DNA from 2 places in the Staphylococcus sp. FW104-15G4D genome. Region 1 is predicted to be linked to the other one. Evidence: predicted binding sites of a transcription regulator. Region 1 holds the regulator's gene; the other holds the start of a gene.
What was found. Region 1 encodes LexA, which represses DNA repair genes until DNA is damaged. Its sites were predicted from a motif close to CGAACATATGTTCG; they were not measured.
Positions count from the first base shown of each region.

Region 1 (6,809 bases):
ACTACTTAAAACGGGTTTATTTAAAATATATATTAGATTATAATTATTACAAATTAGAATTTGTGAGGGGGAGCTAGCCATGTCTAAACAAGATGGTAGATTAACTGGTCTATTTGGTGCACCAGTATCAGATAGAGAAAATAGTATGACAGCAGGGCCACGAGGTCCATTATTAATGCAAGATGTTTATTATTTAGAACAAATGTCACATTTTGACAGAGAAGTAATTCCAGAGCGACGTATGCACGCTAAAGGTTCTGGCGCATTTGGTACTTTTACTGTCACAAATGACATTACTCAATACACAAATGCTAAAATTTTCTCTGAAGTTGGTAAACAAACAGAAATGTTTGCACGTTTCTCAACAGTTTCAGGTGAACGTGGTGCGGCTGACTTAGAAAGAGATATACGTGGATTTGCGTTGAAATTTTATACTGAGGACGGTAACTGGGATTTAGTTGGTAATAATACACCAGTGTTCTTCTTCAGAGATCCTAAATTATTTATTAGTTTAAATCGCGCTGTTAAAAGAGATCCACGTACTAACATGAGAAGTCCTCAAAACAACTGGGATTTTTGGACTGGCATTCCAGAATCTTTACATCAAGTAACAATTTTAATGTCAGATCGTGGTATGCCTAAAGGTTTCCGTAATATGCACGGTTTCGGCTCACATACTTATTCAATGTATAATGACGCAGGTGAACGTGTATGGGTGAAATATCATTTTAGAACGCAACAAGGTATCGAAAATTATACTGATGAAGAAGCTGCTGAAATCGTAGGTGGAGATAGAGATTCATCTCAAAGGGATTTATACAATGCCATCGAACGAGGGGATTATCCTAAATGGAAAATGTATATCCAAGTGATGACAGAAGAACAAGCAAAAAATCATCCACATAATCCATTTGATTTAACTAAAGTATGGTATAAAGATGATTATCCATTAATTGAAGTAGGCGAATTTGAATTAAATCGCAATCCTGAAAACTATTTCTTAGATGTAGAACAGGCTGCATTTGCACCAACTAATATAGTACCAGGGTTAGATTTTTCTCCGGATAAAGTGCTACAAGGGAGATTATTCTCTTATGGAGATGCTCAGAGATATCGTTTAGGTGTCAATCATTGGCAAATCCCTGTCAATCAACCTAAAGGTGTTGGCGTTGAAAACTTATGTCCATTTAGTCGCGATGGGCAAATGCGTTTCTTAGATAACAACCAAGGTGGCGGTCCGCACTATTATCCAAATAACCAAGGTGTATATGATTCACAACCTGAGTTTAAAAAACCATCATTCCCTGTAGATGGTGATGGATATGAATATAACTTCCGTCAAGATGATGATAATTACTTCGAACAACCTGGTAAGTTATTCAGACTACAATCAGATGATGCTAAAGAACGTATCTTTACTAACACAGCTAATGCAATGGACGGGGTGACTGAAGACGTCAAAGTACGCCACATTCGTCATTGTTATAAAGCTGATCCTGATTATGGTAAAGGAGTAGCAAAAGCTTTAGGTATCGATATTAATCAAATTGATTTAGAAACTGAAGAAGATGAAACATACGAAAACTTTTAATAATATAAGTGTAAAAGATGAGATTGCACGTTGACATCAATTATGATAAAATTTTAAATCGTAAGAATTCCTAACAACATTAGAAAGGGTGTTTAACGTGCGCGTAAATATTACTTTAGCTTGCACAGAATGTGGCGATCGTAACTATATTACAACTAAAAATAAACGTAACAATCCAGAACGTATTGAAATGAAAAAATATTGTCCTAGATTAAACAAATATACGTTACATCGTGAAACTAAATAATTTCTTATCTTTCAAATACGACAATTTGAAATTTATAGTCTCTCCTATAATGAAATAGGAGAGACTTTTTTTATTGAAAAGATATAAATCAGGTTTAGTAGCTTTAAAATTTTTCCTTGTATAAATTAAAATTTATGTTATTCTATAAAACGTAATAATTACGATTTATGAAAAGAGGTTAAATTAAATGGCAAAAAAATCTAAAGTAGTTAAAGAACAAAAAAGAGAAGAACTTGTAAATAAATATTATGAATTACGTAAAGAACTAAAAGCAAAAGGTGATTATGAAGCGCTTAGAAAACTCCCTAGAGATTCTTCACCTACGAGATTAACTAGAAGATGTAAAGTAACAGGACGTCCAAGAGGCGTTTTACGTAAATTTGAAATGTCTCGAATTGCTTTCCGAGAACATGCACATAAAGGTCAAATTCCTGGTGTGAAAAAATCAAGTTGGTAAAAATGAATTTATGTCTTTTGTCCATTTACATTAGTAAAAAAACAATGTACAGTTAATAAGGATAAAGAATAACTGAATAATATGTGTAAATTTAATATAATTATTCGGTTTTAAAGCGTTATCCGATTAAAATTTTTAATTGTAAGGGGCAAATTACAAAAATGAAGATTTTTGACTATGAAGATATACAATTAATACCTAATAAATGCATTGTTAACAGCCGTTCTGAATGTGATACTTCAATTAAATTTGGACCACGCACATTCAAATTACCAGTAGTTCCGGCTAACATGCAGACAGTAATGAATGAAGAGCTTGCACAATGGTTCGCACAAAATGATTATTTTTATATTATGCATCGCTTTGATGAAGAAGCTAGAATTCCATTTATTAAAAAGATGCAAGATGAGGGGCTATTCGCTTCTATTTCTGTTGGAGTAAAAGAAAATGAATTTAAATTCATTGAAGAACTTGCTTCAAAATCTTTAGTTCCAGAATATATCACAATTGATATTGCGCATGGCCATTCAGACTCAGTCATCAATATGATTAAACATATTAAAAACCACATACCTAAAAGTTTTGTTATTGCAGGAAATGTTGGAACACCTGAAGGCGTTAGAGAGCTTGAAAATGCTGGTGCTGATGCAACAAAAGTTGGTATTGGTCCAGGTCGTGTATGTATAACTAAAATTAAAACAGGATTTGGTACTGGAGGTTGGCAATTAGCTGCACTTAACATTTGTAGTAAAGCAGCTCGAAAACCTATTATTGCTGATGGTGGTTTAAGAACTCATGGTGATATAGCTAAATCAATTCGTTTTGGTGCATCAATGGTAATGATTGGTTCGTTATTCGCTGCACATGAAGAGTCACCAGGAGAAACTGTTGAACTTGAAGGTAAAAAATATAAAGAATATTTTGGAAGTGCCTCAGAATTTCAAAAAGGTGAACATAAAAATGTTGAGGGTAAAAAAATGTTTGTTGAACATAAAGGTTCACTGAAAGATACTTTAATTGAAATGCAACAAGATTTACAAAGTTCAATATCTTATGCCGGTGGAAAAGATCTAAAATCACTAAGAACTGTAGACTATGTTATCGTGAGAAACTCAATTTTCAATGGTGATAGAGACTAAGTTTAAATAGTAGGTGTAAAAAATTAAAAGATTTCTATTATTCTTTGTAGTTTTATTATGTATCATTATTTTCACACCCATTAAAGAAGCTAAGCCATTAGTAGATTTTCAAAAAGAAGTTCGACAACAAGTTGATACATGGATTAACCACGATTCAAATGTAAACGATAAATCATTATCTGTTCCTAAAAAACAAGAATTTGCACTTAGTAATATCCAAATGAATATGTCTAAGCAAGCTGTTGAAAGTAAATTAGGTCATCCGAAACGTATGACTTCTAATGAATATGGAACTAAGTGGTACACATATTATAATAAATATTATGATAACTTTATTATGATTAGTTATATTAAAAACCACGTCAATGCCATGTACTCAAATCAAAATATTATATCTTCAAAATCTAAAATTAAGTACGCTACTCCTAAACATACTGTAAGAGAACGGTTAGGTAATCCTATAGAATATATTAGTAAAGGGCGATATCGTTTTGAGGTAAAAAATAATGAATATGATGTTTTCCATAAAGATCACATTTATACAACAGTTTTTTACGATAAACATGAAAAAAATGGAGTGACTGCATTATTACAAGTAAGTGAAAATATGGAAAATCGCTTGCGTCAACAATATGGCGTGCCATCTAGAGAATTAGAAAAAAGCTTTGAATTACAAAATTATGATTTAGTTAACTCGGAAAGAAAGCAACATGGCTTAAATACACTAAATTATTCAAGTAAAATTTCTAATACTGCTAGAAAGCATAGTAAAAATATGTCTGAAAATAACTTTTTCGATCATACAGATAATAAAGGGGATTCTCCTTTTGATAGATTGAAAAAAGATCGTATTGATTTCAATGCGGCAGGAGAAAATCTTGCTTATGGTCAAATCAATAGTATTTATGCTCATGAAGGATTAATGAATTCACTAGGTCATAGGAAGAACATACTAAATACGCATTATCGAAATTTAGGCGTAGGTGTAGATTTTAATAAAGAGAAGCAACCATTTTGGACTGAGAATTATACAGAATAAGAGTTTATCTTAAGTAGATAAGGGTAAATTAAATTCGTAAGGATGTAGATAAACATGAAAACGAATAAAGATAAACAACCCGATATACTTGATAAAATAAAAGATGTATTAAACAAAGATTCTAAACAGAAGACAAGGTAGTTCAATAAGAACTACCTTGTCTTTTAGTATTTATATGAGATTTTTATAGAGGTCTTGATATAGGAGGGCTTAAATAGAGAGAAATTGATAGTTACATTTCTCTGTATAACCCTATGACTTTACCAACAACAATAACATTATCTAAATAAATAGGATCCATAGTACTATTTTCAGGTTGTAATCGGTAACGGTTTTTCTCCTTATAGAAGCGTTTAACAGTAGCTTCTTCGTCTTCAGTCATTGCTACTATAATGTCGCCGTTTTCAGCTATCGTTTGGCTTCTAACAATCACTTTGTCACCGTCTAGAATACCAGCTTCAATCATACTTTCTCCTACTACATTTAATATGAAAATGTCACTATTATGTGTTGAAGTTAAATGTTCAGGTAGTGGGAAATACTCTTCAATGTTCTCAACAGCTGTAATAGGAACACCGGCAGTAACTTTACCTATTACTGGTACGTGAATCGTTTCTTCAACATTAACTTCCTCTAGTTGTTCACTAACAATTTCAATAGCTCTAGGTTTAGTAGGGTCTCTTCGAATATAACCTTTTTCTTCTAATCTTGATAAATGTCCATGTACGGTTGAACTAGATGCTAAGCCCACTGCTTCGCCAATTTCTCTAACACTAGGTGGATAACCCTTAGTTTGTACAATGTGTTTAATGTAATCATAAATCTCACTTTGACGTTTAGTTAATTCTCTCATATATAGGCACTCCCTAATTTTATTTAAGTACATTATAGCATTAATTATCTTCGAAAACAAACGTTTGTTCGTTTTAGTGTTGACACAGAACATTCGTTCTGATAAATTAAATATACAAACAAACGTTCTAGGAGTGAGATTAATGTTAATTAAGACAAAACAAAAGTTTTTAATATATATAGCTGTAGTACTCATCTCTTGCATGGTTTTCCTAACATTCTTTTTAAGTGTAAATCAAAGTGCGCATTCAGAACAAACGTACGAAATGACAGATCATGAAATTCATCAACAGGATAATAATAAATCAAACTATAAAGTTGAAGACAAACAAAATAGCGAACAAAATGACACTTCAGTGTTCGCTTTAGTTAATTAGTAATTTATTAAAAATATGATGAGTAAGTATTGTTAATGAGCGTAACTATTTGGTTACGTTCATTTTTTTGATATATTCTACACAAGAATTTAAAGTAGGAAATCATATATATTTTAAGAGTCTTACACATTTTGTTTTAAAATTAACAAGGAGCGTGACGATAATGTCTAAGGAAGATTTAAATATAGATAGAATCAATGAGCTAGCTAAAAAGAAAAAAGAAAAAGGTTTAACAGAAGAGGAAGCTAAGGAACAATCTAAATTAAGAAAGCAATATTTAGATTCATTTAGAAAAGGGTTCAAGCAACAGCTTGAAAATACTAAAGTAATAGATCCTGAAGGAAATGATGTTACACCTGAAAAGCTTAAAAAAATTCAATCTGAGAAAAACAATAAATAATGGAAGTAGGTTGTTCAAGGTAGTTCTTGAACAATTTGTATGAGCTGATTTATCAGATTTTTCTTTATCATTTTAATTTAAAATAAGTTATAATTATATTTAGATATTATTTAAGAAGGGAAGACACAACGATGTTTAACGAAAAAGACCAATTGGCTATCGATACAATACGTGCACTAAGTATTGATGCTATCGAAAAAGCAAATTCTGGACACCCTGGTTTACCAATGGGAGCTGCCCCTATGGCGTATACATTATGGACACGTCATCTTAATTTTAACCCCCAATCTAAAGATTATTTTAATAGAGATAGATTCATTCTTTCAGCAGGACATGGCTCTGCTTTACTATATAGTTTATTACATGTATCAGGTAGTTTAGAATTAGAAGAACTAAAACAATTTAGACAGTGGGGTTCTAAAACTCCAGGTCATCCAGAGTTTAGACATACAGATGGAGTAGAAGTAACAACTGGGCCACTAGGTCAAGGATTCGCAATGTCAGTGGGAATGGCACTTGCTGAAGATCACTTAGCTGGTAAATTTAATAAAGATAATTTTAATATGGTTGATCATTACACATACGTTTTAGCTTCAGATGGAGATTTAATGGAAGGTATTTCACATGAAGCTGCTTCATTTGCGGGCCATAATCAATTAGATAAGTTAATCGTTTTATACGACTCTAATGATATTTCACTTGACGGT
Region 1 covers NZ_JBYTCH010000001.1:775,755-782,563, forward strand. The annotation lists gene AC3WQX_RS03910 (catalase) at 80-1,591, shown strand; gene rpmG (50S ribosomal protein L33) at 1,689-1,838, shown strand; gene rpsN (30S ribosomal protein S14) at 2,026-2,295, shown strand; gene guaC (GMP reductase) at 2,457-3,434, shown strand; gene AC3WQX_RS03930 (CAP domain-containing protein) at 3,457-4,473, shown strand; gene lexA (transcriptional repressor LexA) at 4,706-5,326, opposite strand; gene sosA (DNA damage-induced cell division inhibitor SosA) at 5,469-5,702, shown strand; gene AC3WQX_RS03945 (DUF896 domain-containing protein) at 5,866-6,102, shown strand; gene tkt (transketolase) at 6,234-6,809, shown strand, end outside.

Region 2 (6,809 bases), 530 kb from region 1:
TATAGACTTCACATACGCGTTTTAACAATGTTGGATAGAAGTCCGAACTTGTAGGCTCCCATGGTTCAATTGCACCTTCATTTAATGATTTATCTTTATCAGGAACAACTAAATCCATGTCTACTGTTAGTTTTTGACCAAGACCATCACATGTTGGGCATGCACCAAATGGACTATTGAAACTGAACATTCTTGGCTCTAACTCACCAATTGAGAATCCACAAATAGGACATGCATGATTTTCAGAAAATTTTAGTTCATCACCATCAATGACATCAACAGTCAAGTTACCTTCCGCTAGTTCTAAAGACGTTTCAATTGAATCTGCTAAACGCGTCTCAATTCCATCTTTAACGACTAAGCGGTCGACAACTACTTCAATAGTATGATTTTTATTCTTATCAAGTTCGGGCACTTCATTGACATCTACAATCTCTCCGTCGACACGTAAGCGTACATAACCCTTTTTACCTATATCTTCAATTAATTTTTCGTGTGTTCCTTTTCTATGAGACACTACAGGTGCAAGTAGTTGGATTTTTGTACGTTCTTCAAGTTCTAGAATTCTATCCACCATTTGTTGAACAGTTTGAGATTCTATTTCTATTCCATGGTGCGGACAATAAGGTTTACCTACGCGTGCATAAAGCAGACGTATATAGTCATAGATTTCAGTTACAGTTGCAACAGTTGATCGTGGATTTTTACTAGTTGTCTTTTGATCAATAGAAATGGCAGGTGATAAACCTTCAATTGTATCAACATCTGGCTTATCCATTTGTCCTAAAAACTGACGTGCATATGCACTTAGAGACTCAACATATCGTCTTTGTCCTTCTGCATAAATCGTATCAAATGCCAAAGAAGACTTACCAGAGCCTGAAAGTCCAGTCATGACAATAAGTTTATTTTTGGGTAGCTCAATATCTACTCCTTTTAAATTATGTGCACGTGCGCCTTTAACGACTATTGACGGTCCTTTCATTTAAACGTCACCCTTCTGCTTTTAATTCAAATAACATATCTCTTAATTCTGTTGCTTTCTCGAAGTCTAAATCTTTAGCTGCTTTTTTCATTTCTTTTTCTATATTTTCAATAGTTTTTTGTCTTTCTTTTTTAGTCATTTTCTTAGGTAGTTCTGTTTGTTTCTGATCATTAGTTTCATCACTTTCTACTGTAGCACTAATAACATCATGTATTTTCTTATTAATCGTTTTAGGAGTTATACCGTGTTCCTTATTATGCGCCGTTTGAATATCTCGACGTCTTTGCGTTTCATCAATTGCATATTGCATTGAATCAGTAATTTTATCTGCATACATAATAACTTCACCTTTATCATTACGTGCAGCACGACCTATTGTTTGAATTAAAGAACGATCTGATCGTAGAAATCCTTCTTTATCAGCATCGAGTATAACTACTAGAGACACTTCAGGTATATCAATACCCTCTCTCAACAGGTTAATCCCTACAATAGCGTCATAAGTTCCCATACGCAAATCCCGAATAATTTCAATACGTTCTAATGTTTTAATCTCAGAATGTAAATAGTTAACTTTAATACCCGCTTCTTTCATATATGTGGTTAAATCTTCACTCATTTTTTTAGTTAATGTTGTTACTAACACACGTTCATCTCTATCTATCCGTTCTTGAATCTCACTGAGTAAATCATCAATTTGATTTTCAGTTGGTCTAACGTCGATTTTAGGATCGAGTAAGCCAGTTGGACGAATAATCTGTTCAACCATTTCATCAGTATGTTCTAATTCATAAGGTCCTGGTGTAGCAGAAACATATACAAGTTGTTTAGTTTTATCTTCGAACTCTTCAAATTTTAGGGGTCTATTATCAAGTGCACTTGGTAAACGGAACCCATGATCTACAAGCACCTGTTTACGAGCTCTGTCACCGTTATACATACCACGAATTTGAGGTAAAGTAACGTGTGATTCATCAATCATTACAAGCCAATCATCACCAAAATAATCAAGCAATGTAAAAGGTGTAGAGCCTAAAGGTCTTAATGTAAGGTGAACAGAATAATTCTCAATACCTGAACAGAAGCCCATTTCACGCATCATTTCGAGATCATAATTCGTGCGCTGTTCAAGTCGCTGAGCTTCTAATAATTTATTTTCATCGCGTAATTCTTTAAGTCGTTCTTCTAATTCTTTCTCAATTCGTTCAATTGCAACTTTCATCTTTTCTTCACGAGTTACGAAGTGAGAGGCTGGGAAAATAGCAAAATGTTCACGTTCACGTATAACTTCACCAGTTAAATAATTGACCTCTCTGATGCGATCAATTTCATCTCCAAAGAACTCTACTCTAATACACATTTCTTCTCTAGATGCAGGGAAAATCTCTACAACATCTCCACGCACTCTAAAAGTACCACGTTGGAAATCAATATCATTACGTGTATATTGAACATCTACTAATTTTCGTAGCAATTCACTGCGATCCATTTCCATTCCAACTCTAACGCTAACTACTAAGTCTTTATATTCTTCCGGATTACCTAAACCATAAATACAACTTACACTAGCAATAATTATTACATCATCGCGTTCAAATAACGCACTTGTAGCCGAATGACGTAATTGGTCAATTTCATCATTGATGGAGGCGTCCTTTTCTATGAAAGTATCAGTCGATGGAACATAAGCTTCTGGTTGATAATAATCATAATAACTTACAAAATATTCTACTCTATTTTCAGGGAAGAATTCTTTAAACTCACTATAAAGTTGCCCAGCTAATGTCTTATTGTGTGCAATAATCAATGTAGGTTTACCGACTTCTTTGATGACGTTACTCATAGTGAATGTTTTACCTGTTCCTGTCGCGCCAAGTAAAGTTTGGTGACGTTTTCCATTATTCACACCATCAACAATTTTTTGTATCGCTTGAGGTTGATCCCCCTGTGGTTCAAATTCAGAATTCAACTTAAATGGAACATGTTCAACCATTCTGACATACGCCTCCTATTTAATTTCTCACTCATTTAAAATTTAACACTCACGTTTATAGTCTTAAGTTTCATTATGTACTATTCTAACAAATTTATAACGACTAAAGCAAACGTTTGTTCGCTTGGGATTTTTTGAAAATAAAAACAAACATAGTGAAACACCATGCTTGTTTAAAAAGTTATTTAATTTAAGTCTTTCTCGTTTAAAGATACTATAAAACAATCTTCTGTAACCTTCAAAAGATTTGTTTACGCTTTCTATATATTGATATTTCCTAACGAGAATCATCTTGATTCTTATGAAGTTTCAATTTATCAATGATTAAATAACCTGCTAGAAGACTCACTACATCTATAAATATGATCCATTCATTATGAAAAAAACCTTTATAAATCGAAGTACCTATTAATATTAGCGTTAATAATGTACCTATCCATTTACTTCTAGTGACAACACTAAATAATACCACTAATATACAAGGAAAAAAGGCGGCACATGCATACCAAATCATTATCGTCACCCATTTCTTCTATTTAAGATTGTCATAGTCGTTTCACGTAACTCAGTTCTTGGAATGAAGTTTTCTGTAAGCATTTCAGGAATAACATTATCTATGAAGTCTTTTACTGAATTTAAATGATCAAATTGAATAATTGTCTCTAGACTCATTTCATAAATTTCAAAGAATAAAGGTTCTGGGTTACGTTTTTGAATTTCTCCAAAAGTTTCATATAATAAATCAATTTTATCTGCCACTGAGAGAATTTGGCCTTCTAAAGAATCATCTTTACCTTCTTGCAGGCGTTCTCTGTATACTTTTTGATATTGTTCAGGAATCTCCTCTTTAATGAATGTATCAACCATTTCTTCCTCTACTTGGGAGAATAGTTTCTTTAATTCTCTGCTTGCATATTTAACAGGGGTTTTGATGTCACCGGTAAAAACTTCCGCGAAATCGTGATTTAACGCCTTCTCATATAGACTTTTCCAATTGATTTCATTTCCATAATATTCTTCAACAGTTGCTAAATACTGGGCAATTTTAGTCACTTTAAATGAGTGGGCAGCGACATTATGTTCGAAATATTTAAACTTACCCGGTAGTCTTATTAATTTTTCTAAATCAGAAAGTCTTTTAAAATATTGATGTACACCCATATCACGATACCTCCCTGTAAACGAAATTTGTCTAATTACTTATAGTTATTATATCAATCCATTTTATTATTGAAAGTAAATTCATATTTTTATATATTAATTTTTTATAAAGGTAAGAGATTCTAGTTTGCATATATCTTAGAATATCCTTGTTTGATAATTAAATTTCAATAAGAGTTTAAATCGCTTACTTATTAAGTTGATGACACATAGTGTAACTCGAATAAAAAAGCTGTAACAATAAACACTGTTACAGCCTTGTTTAAAATACATATATTAATTTTTTCTTTTTCACTTTTATAATTTAGTCTTTTAGTGAATATAATTGTAAGAACCTGGATTATAAATTGTTCTATATGATTTAACGTTTACGCCACCGTTCCAGTTCATTTCAGAAACAGTTAATGTACCATTAGGATTTACTGACTCAACAACGCCTACATGTCCATACGCACCAGCACCATTTTGTCCAGGAGCGCTTTGGAATATAGCTCCTACTTCAGGTGTGTTATTTACATTGAATCCAGCTTGGCTAGCAGATGCTGCCCAGTTGCTAGCATTGCCCCATAAACTACCAATTGGTTTTCCTAATTCAGCACGACGATTAAATGCATAGTAAGTGCATTGTCCGTCAGTATATAGGTTACCTGCATTCGAAATACTTCTTAAACCATCATAAGAAGTTTGAGAAAAATTGATTGGTGTTTCATAATTTTCATAAGTAACACCTGATTCATCAGTTGAAGTTGACTCAAATGTAGTTTGCGGAATAGAGATTTCTTCACTTTCAAATTGTGATGGATTAACGCCACTCTCTGAAACAACTATTTTATCACCAGGGAAAATAAGCGGTTGGATTCCTGGGTTTAATGTATATAATTGTTCTAAAGTGATGCCGTGTTCTACTGCGATATTATATAAACAATCTCCTGCTTTAACTATATATGTTCCTAAATTAGATTGATTCGTTGTAACAACGTCTGGTGAATTTACGTCCTGTTGAGACGCCTCTGATTCTTGAGCGTTAGCTGCAGTGTTGATTGCAAAAAATGCTGCAATCGAACTTAAAGTTACAGTTAGCGTTTTTTTCATCTAGTTGTCATTCCTTTGCTAGTTTGTTCTTAAATTTACAAGTTCAAATATAGCACACCCCAAGCTTGAGATGTTTAATGTTATAGCGATGTAATATAACAGTAAAAAGAGAATGATTACAAAAACACGATATAAAACGCTAACTATCTTTACAATAACGGTGTAAAGGGTTACTTTTCTAAGTCTGAAACTCTATGTGGTAATATTATAAATTGCATATTACATATTATTATTAGATATTTTATTACACAAAACATTACCTACTTAATGTTTATTAAATTAAAAACCTCATTTACTAGTCACTAACACTAATAAATGAGGAACTTAAATTATTAAACTTCTTCATTGTCCATTTCTTTTCTTAAATAAGCTTCTATAAATGGCCCAATATCGCCATCCATGACTGCATCAACCTTACCAGTTTCTTCATTTGTACGATGGTCTTTAACCATTGAATAAGGATGGAAAACATAAGATCGTATTTGACTTCCCCACCCAATTTCTTTTTGTTCACCACGAATTTCAGCCATTTCACGTTCTTGTTCATCTAATTTTAGTTGGTATAACTTAGATTTTAACATTTTCATTGCTGCTTCTCGGTTCTTAATTTGCGAACGTTCATTTTGGTTATTGACTACAATACCTGTAGGATGGTGAGTAATTCTGATCGCTGATTCTGTTTTGTTAATATGCTGACCACCAGCTCCTGAAGCTCTAAAGGTATCAACCGTTATATCATCCGGATTAATTTCTATTTCAATTTCATCATTATTGAAATCTGGAATCACGTCACAAGAGGCAAACGACGTATGTCGTCTACCCGAGGAATCAAATGGTGAGATTCTGACTAATCGGTGCACGCCTTTTTCTGCTTTTAGGTAACCATAAGCATTATGACCTTTAATCAATAGCGTTACGCTTTTTACGCCTGCTTCGTCACCCGGTAAATAGTCCACCGTCTCAACATTGAAGCCATTTTGTTCACAATAACGTTGATACATTCTTAGTAACATACTCGCCCAATCTTGTGATTCAGTTCCTCCGGCGCCTGGATGAAGTTCAAGTATGGCATTATTTGCATCATGTGGCCCATCCAGAAGTAATTGCAATTCAAATTGATCCATTTTATCTTTAAATTGAATGACAGTATTCTCAAGTTCTTCTTTCATATCTTCATCATATTCTTCTTGTAACAATTCTCTAGTTGCACTCATATCATCAACTTCATTGGCTAAATCGTGATACCCATTCACTATCGACTTTAAAGCGTTATTTTTATCTATAATTTCTTGAGCTTTATTTTGGTCATTCCAGAAGTTTGGATCTGCCATCATCTCTTCGTATTCTTGGATATTAGTCTCTTTATTCTCTAAGTCAAAGAGACCCCCTAATTTGATTTAAATTATTTTGATATTCGTCTATATTTCGTTTAATTTCAGATAATTCCATTGATTTTCTCTCCTATTACTGAATGTTTAGCGCTTTTAGTATTTATCATACTATATCTTACATGAAATTCGTCTTTATGAAAATTAACATTCAAACTTAAAAAGTTTGAAGTCACGACATTAGTATCAA
Region 2 covers NZ_JBYTCH010000001.1:247,282-254,090, reverse strand. The annotation lists gene uvrA (excinuclease ABC subunit UvrA) at 1-985, opposite strand, end outside; gene uvrB (excinuclease ABC subunit UvrB) at 993-2,978, opposite strand; gene AC3WQX_RS01215 (CsbA family protein) at 3,256-3,492, opposite strand; gene AC3WQX_RS01210 (YfbR-like 5'-deoxynucleotidase) at 3,498-4,139, opposite strand; gene AC3WQX_RS01205 (COG3942 and LysM peptidoglycan-binding domain-containing protein) at 4,452-5,231, opposite strand; one part of gene prfB (peptide chain release factor 2) at 5,564-6,607, opposite strand; one part of gene prfB (peptide chain release factor 2) at 6,609-6,680, opposite strand.
Region 2: a site for LexA is predicted at 3,088-3,101, ahead of uvrB (excinuclease ABC subunit UvrB). Genes of this name have one in related genera too.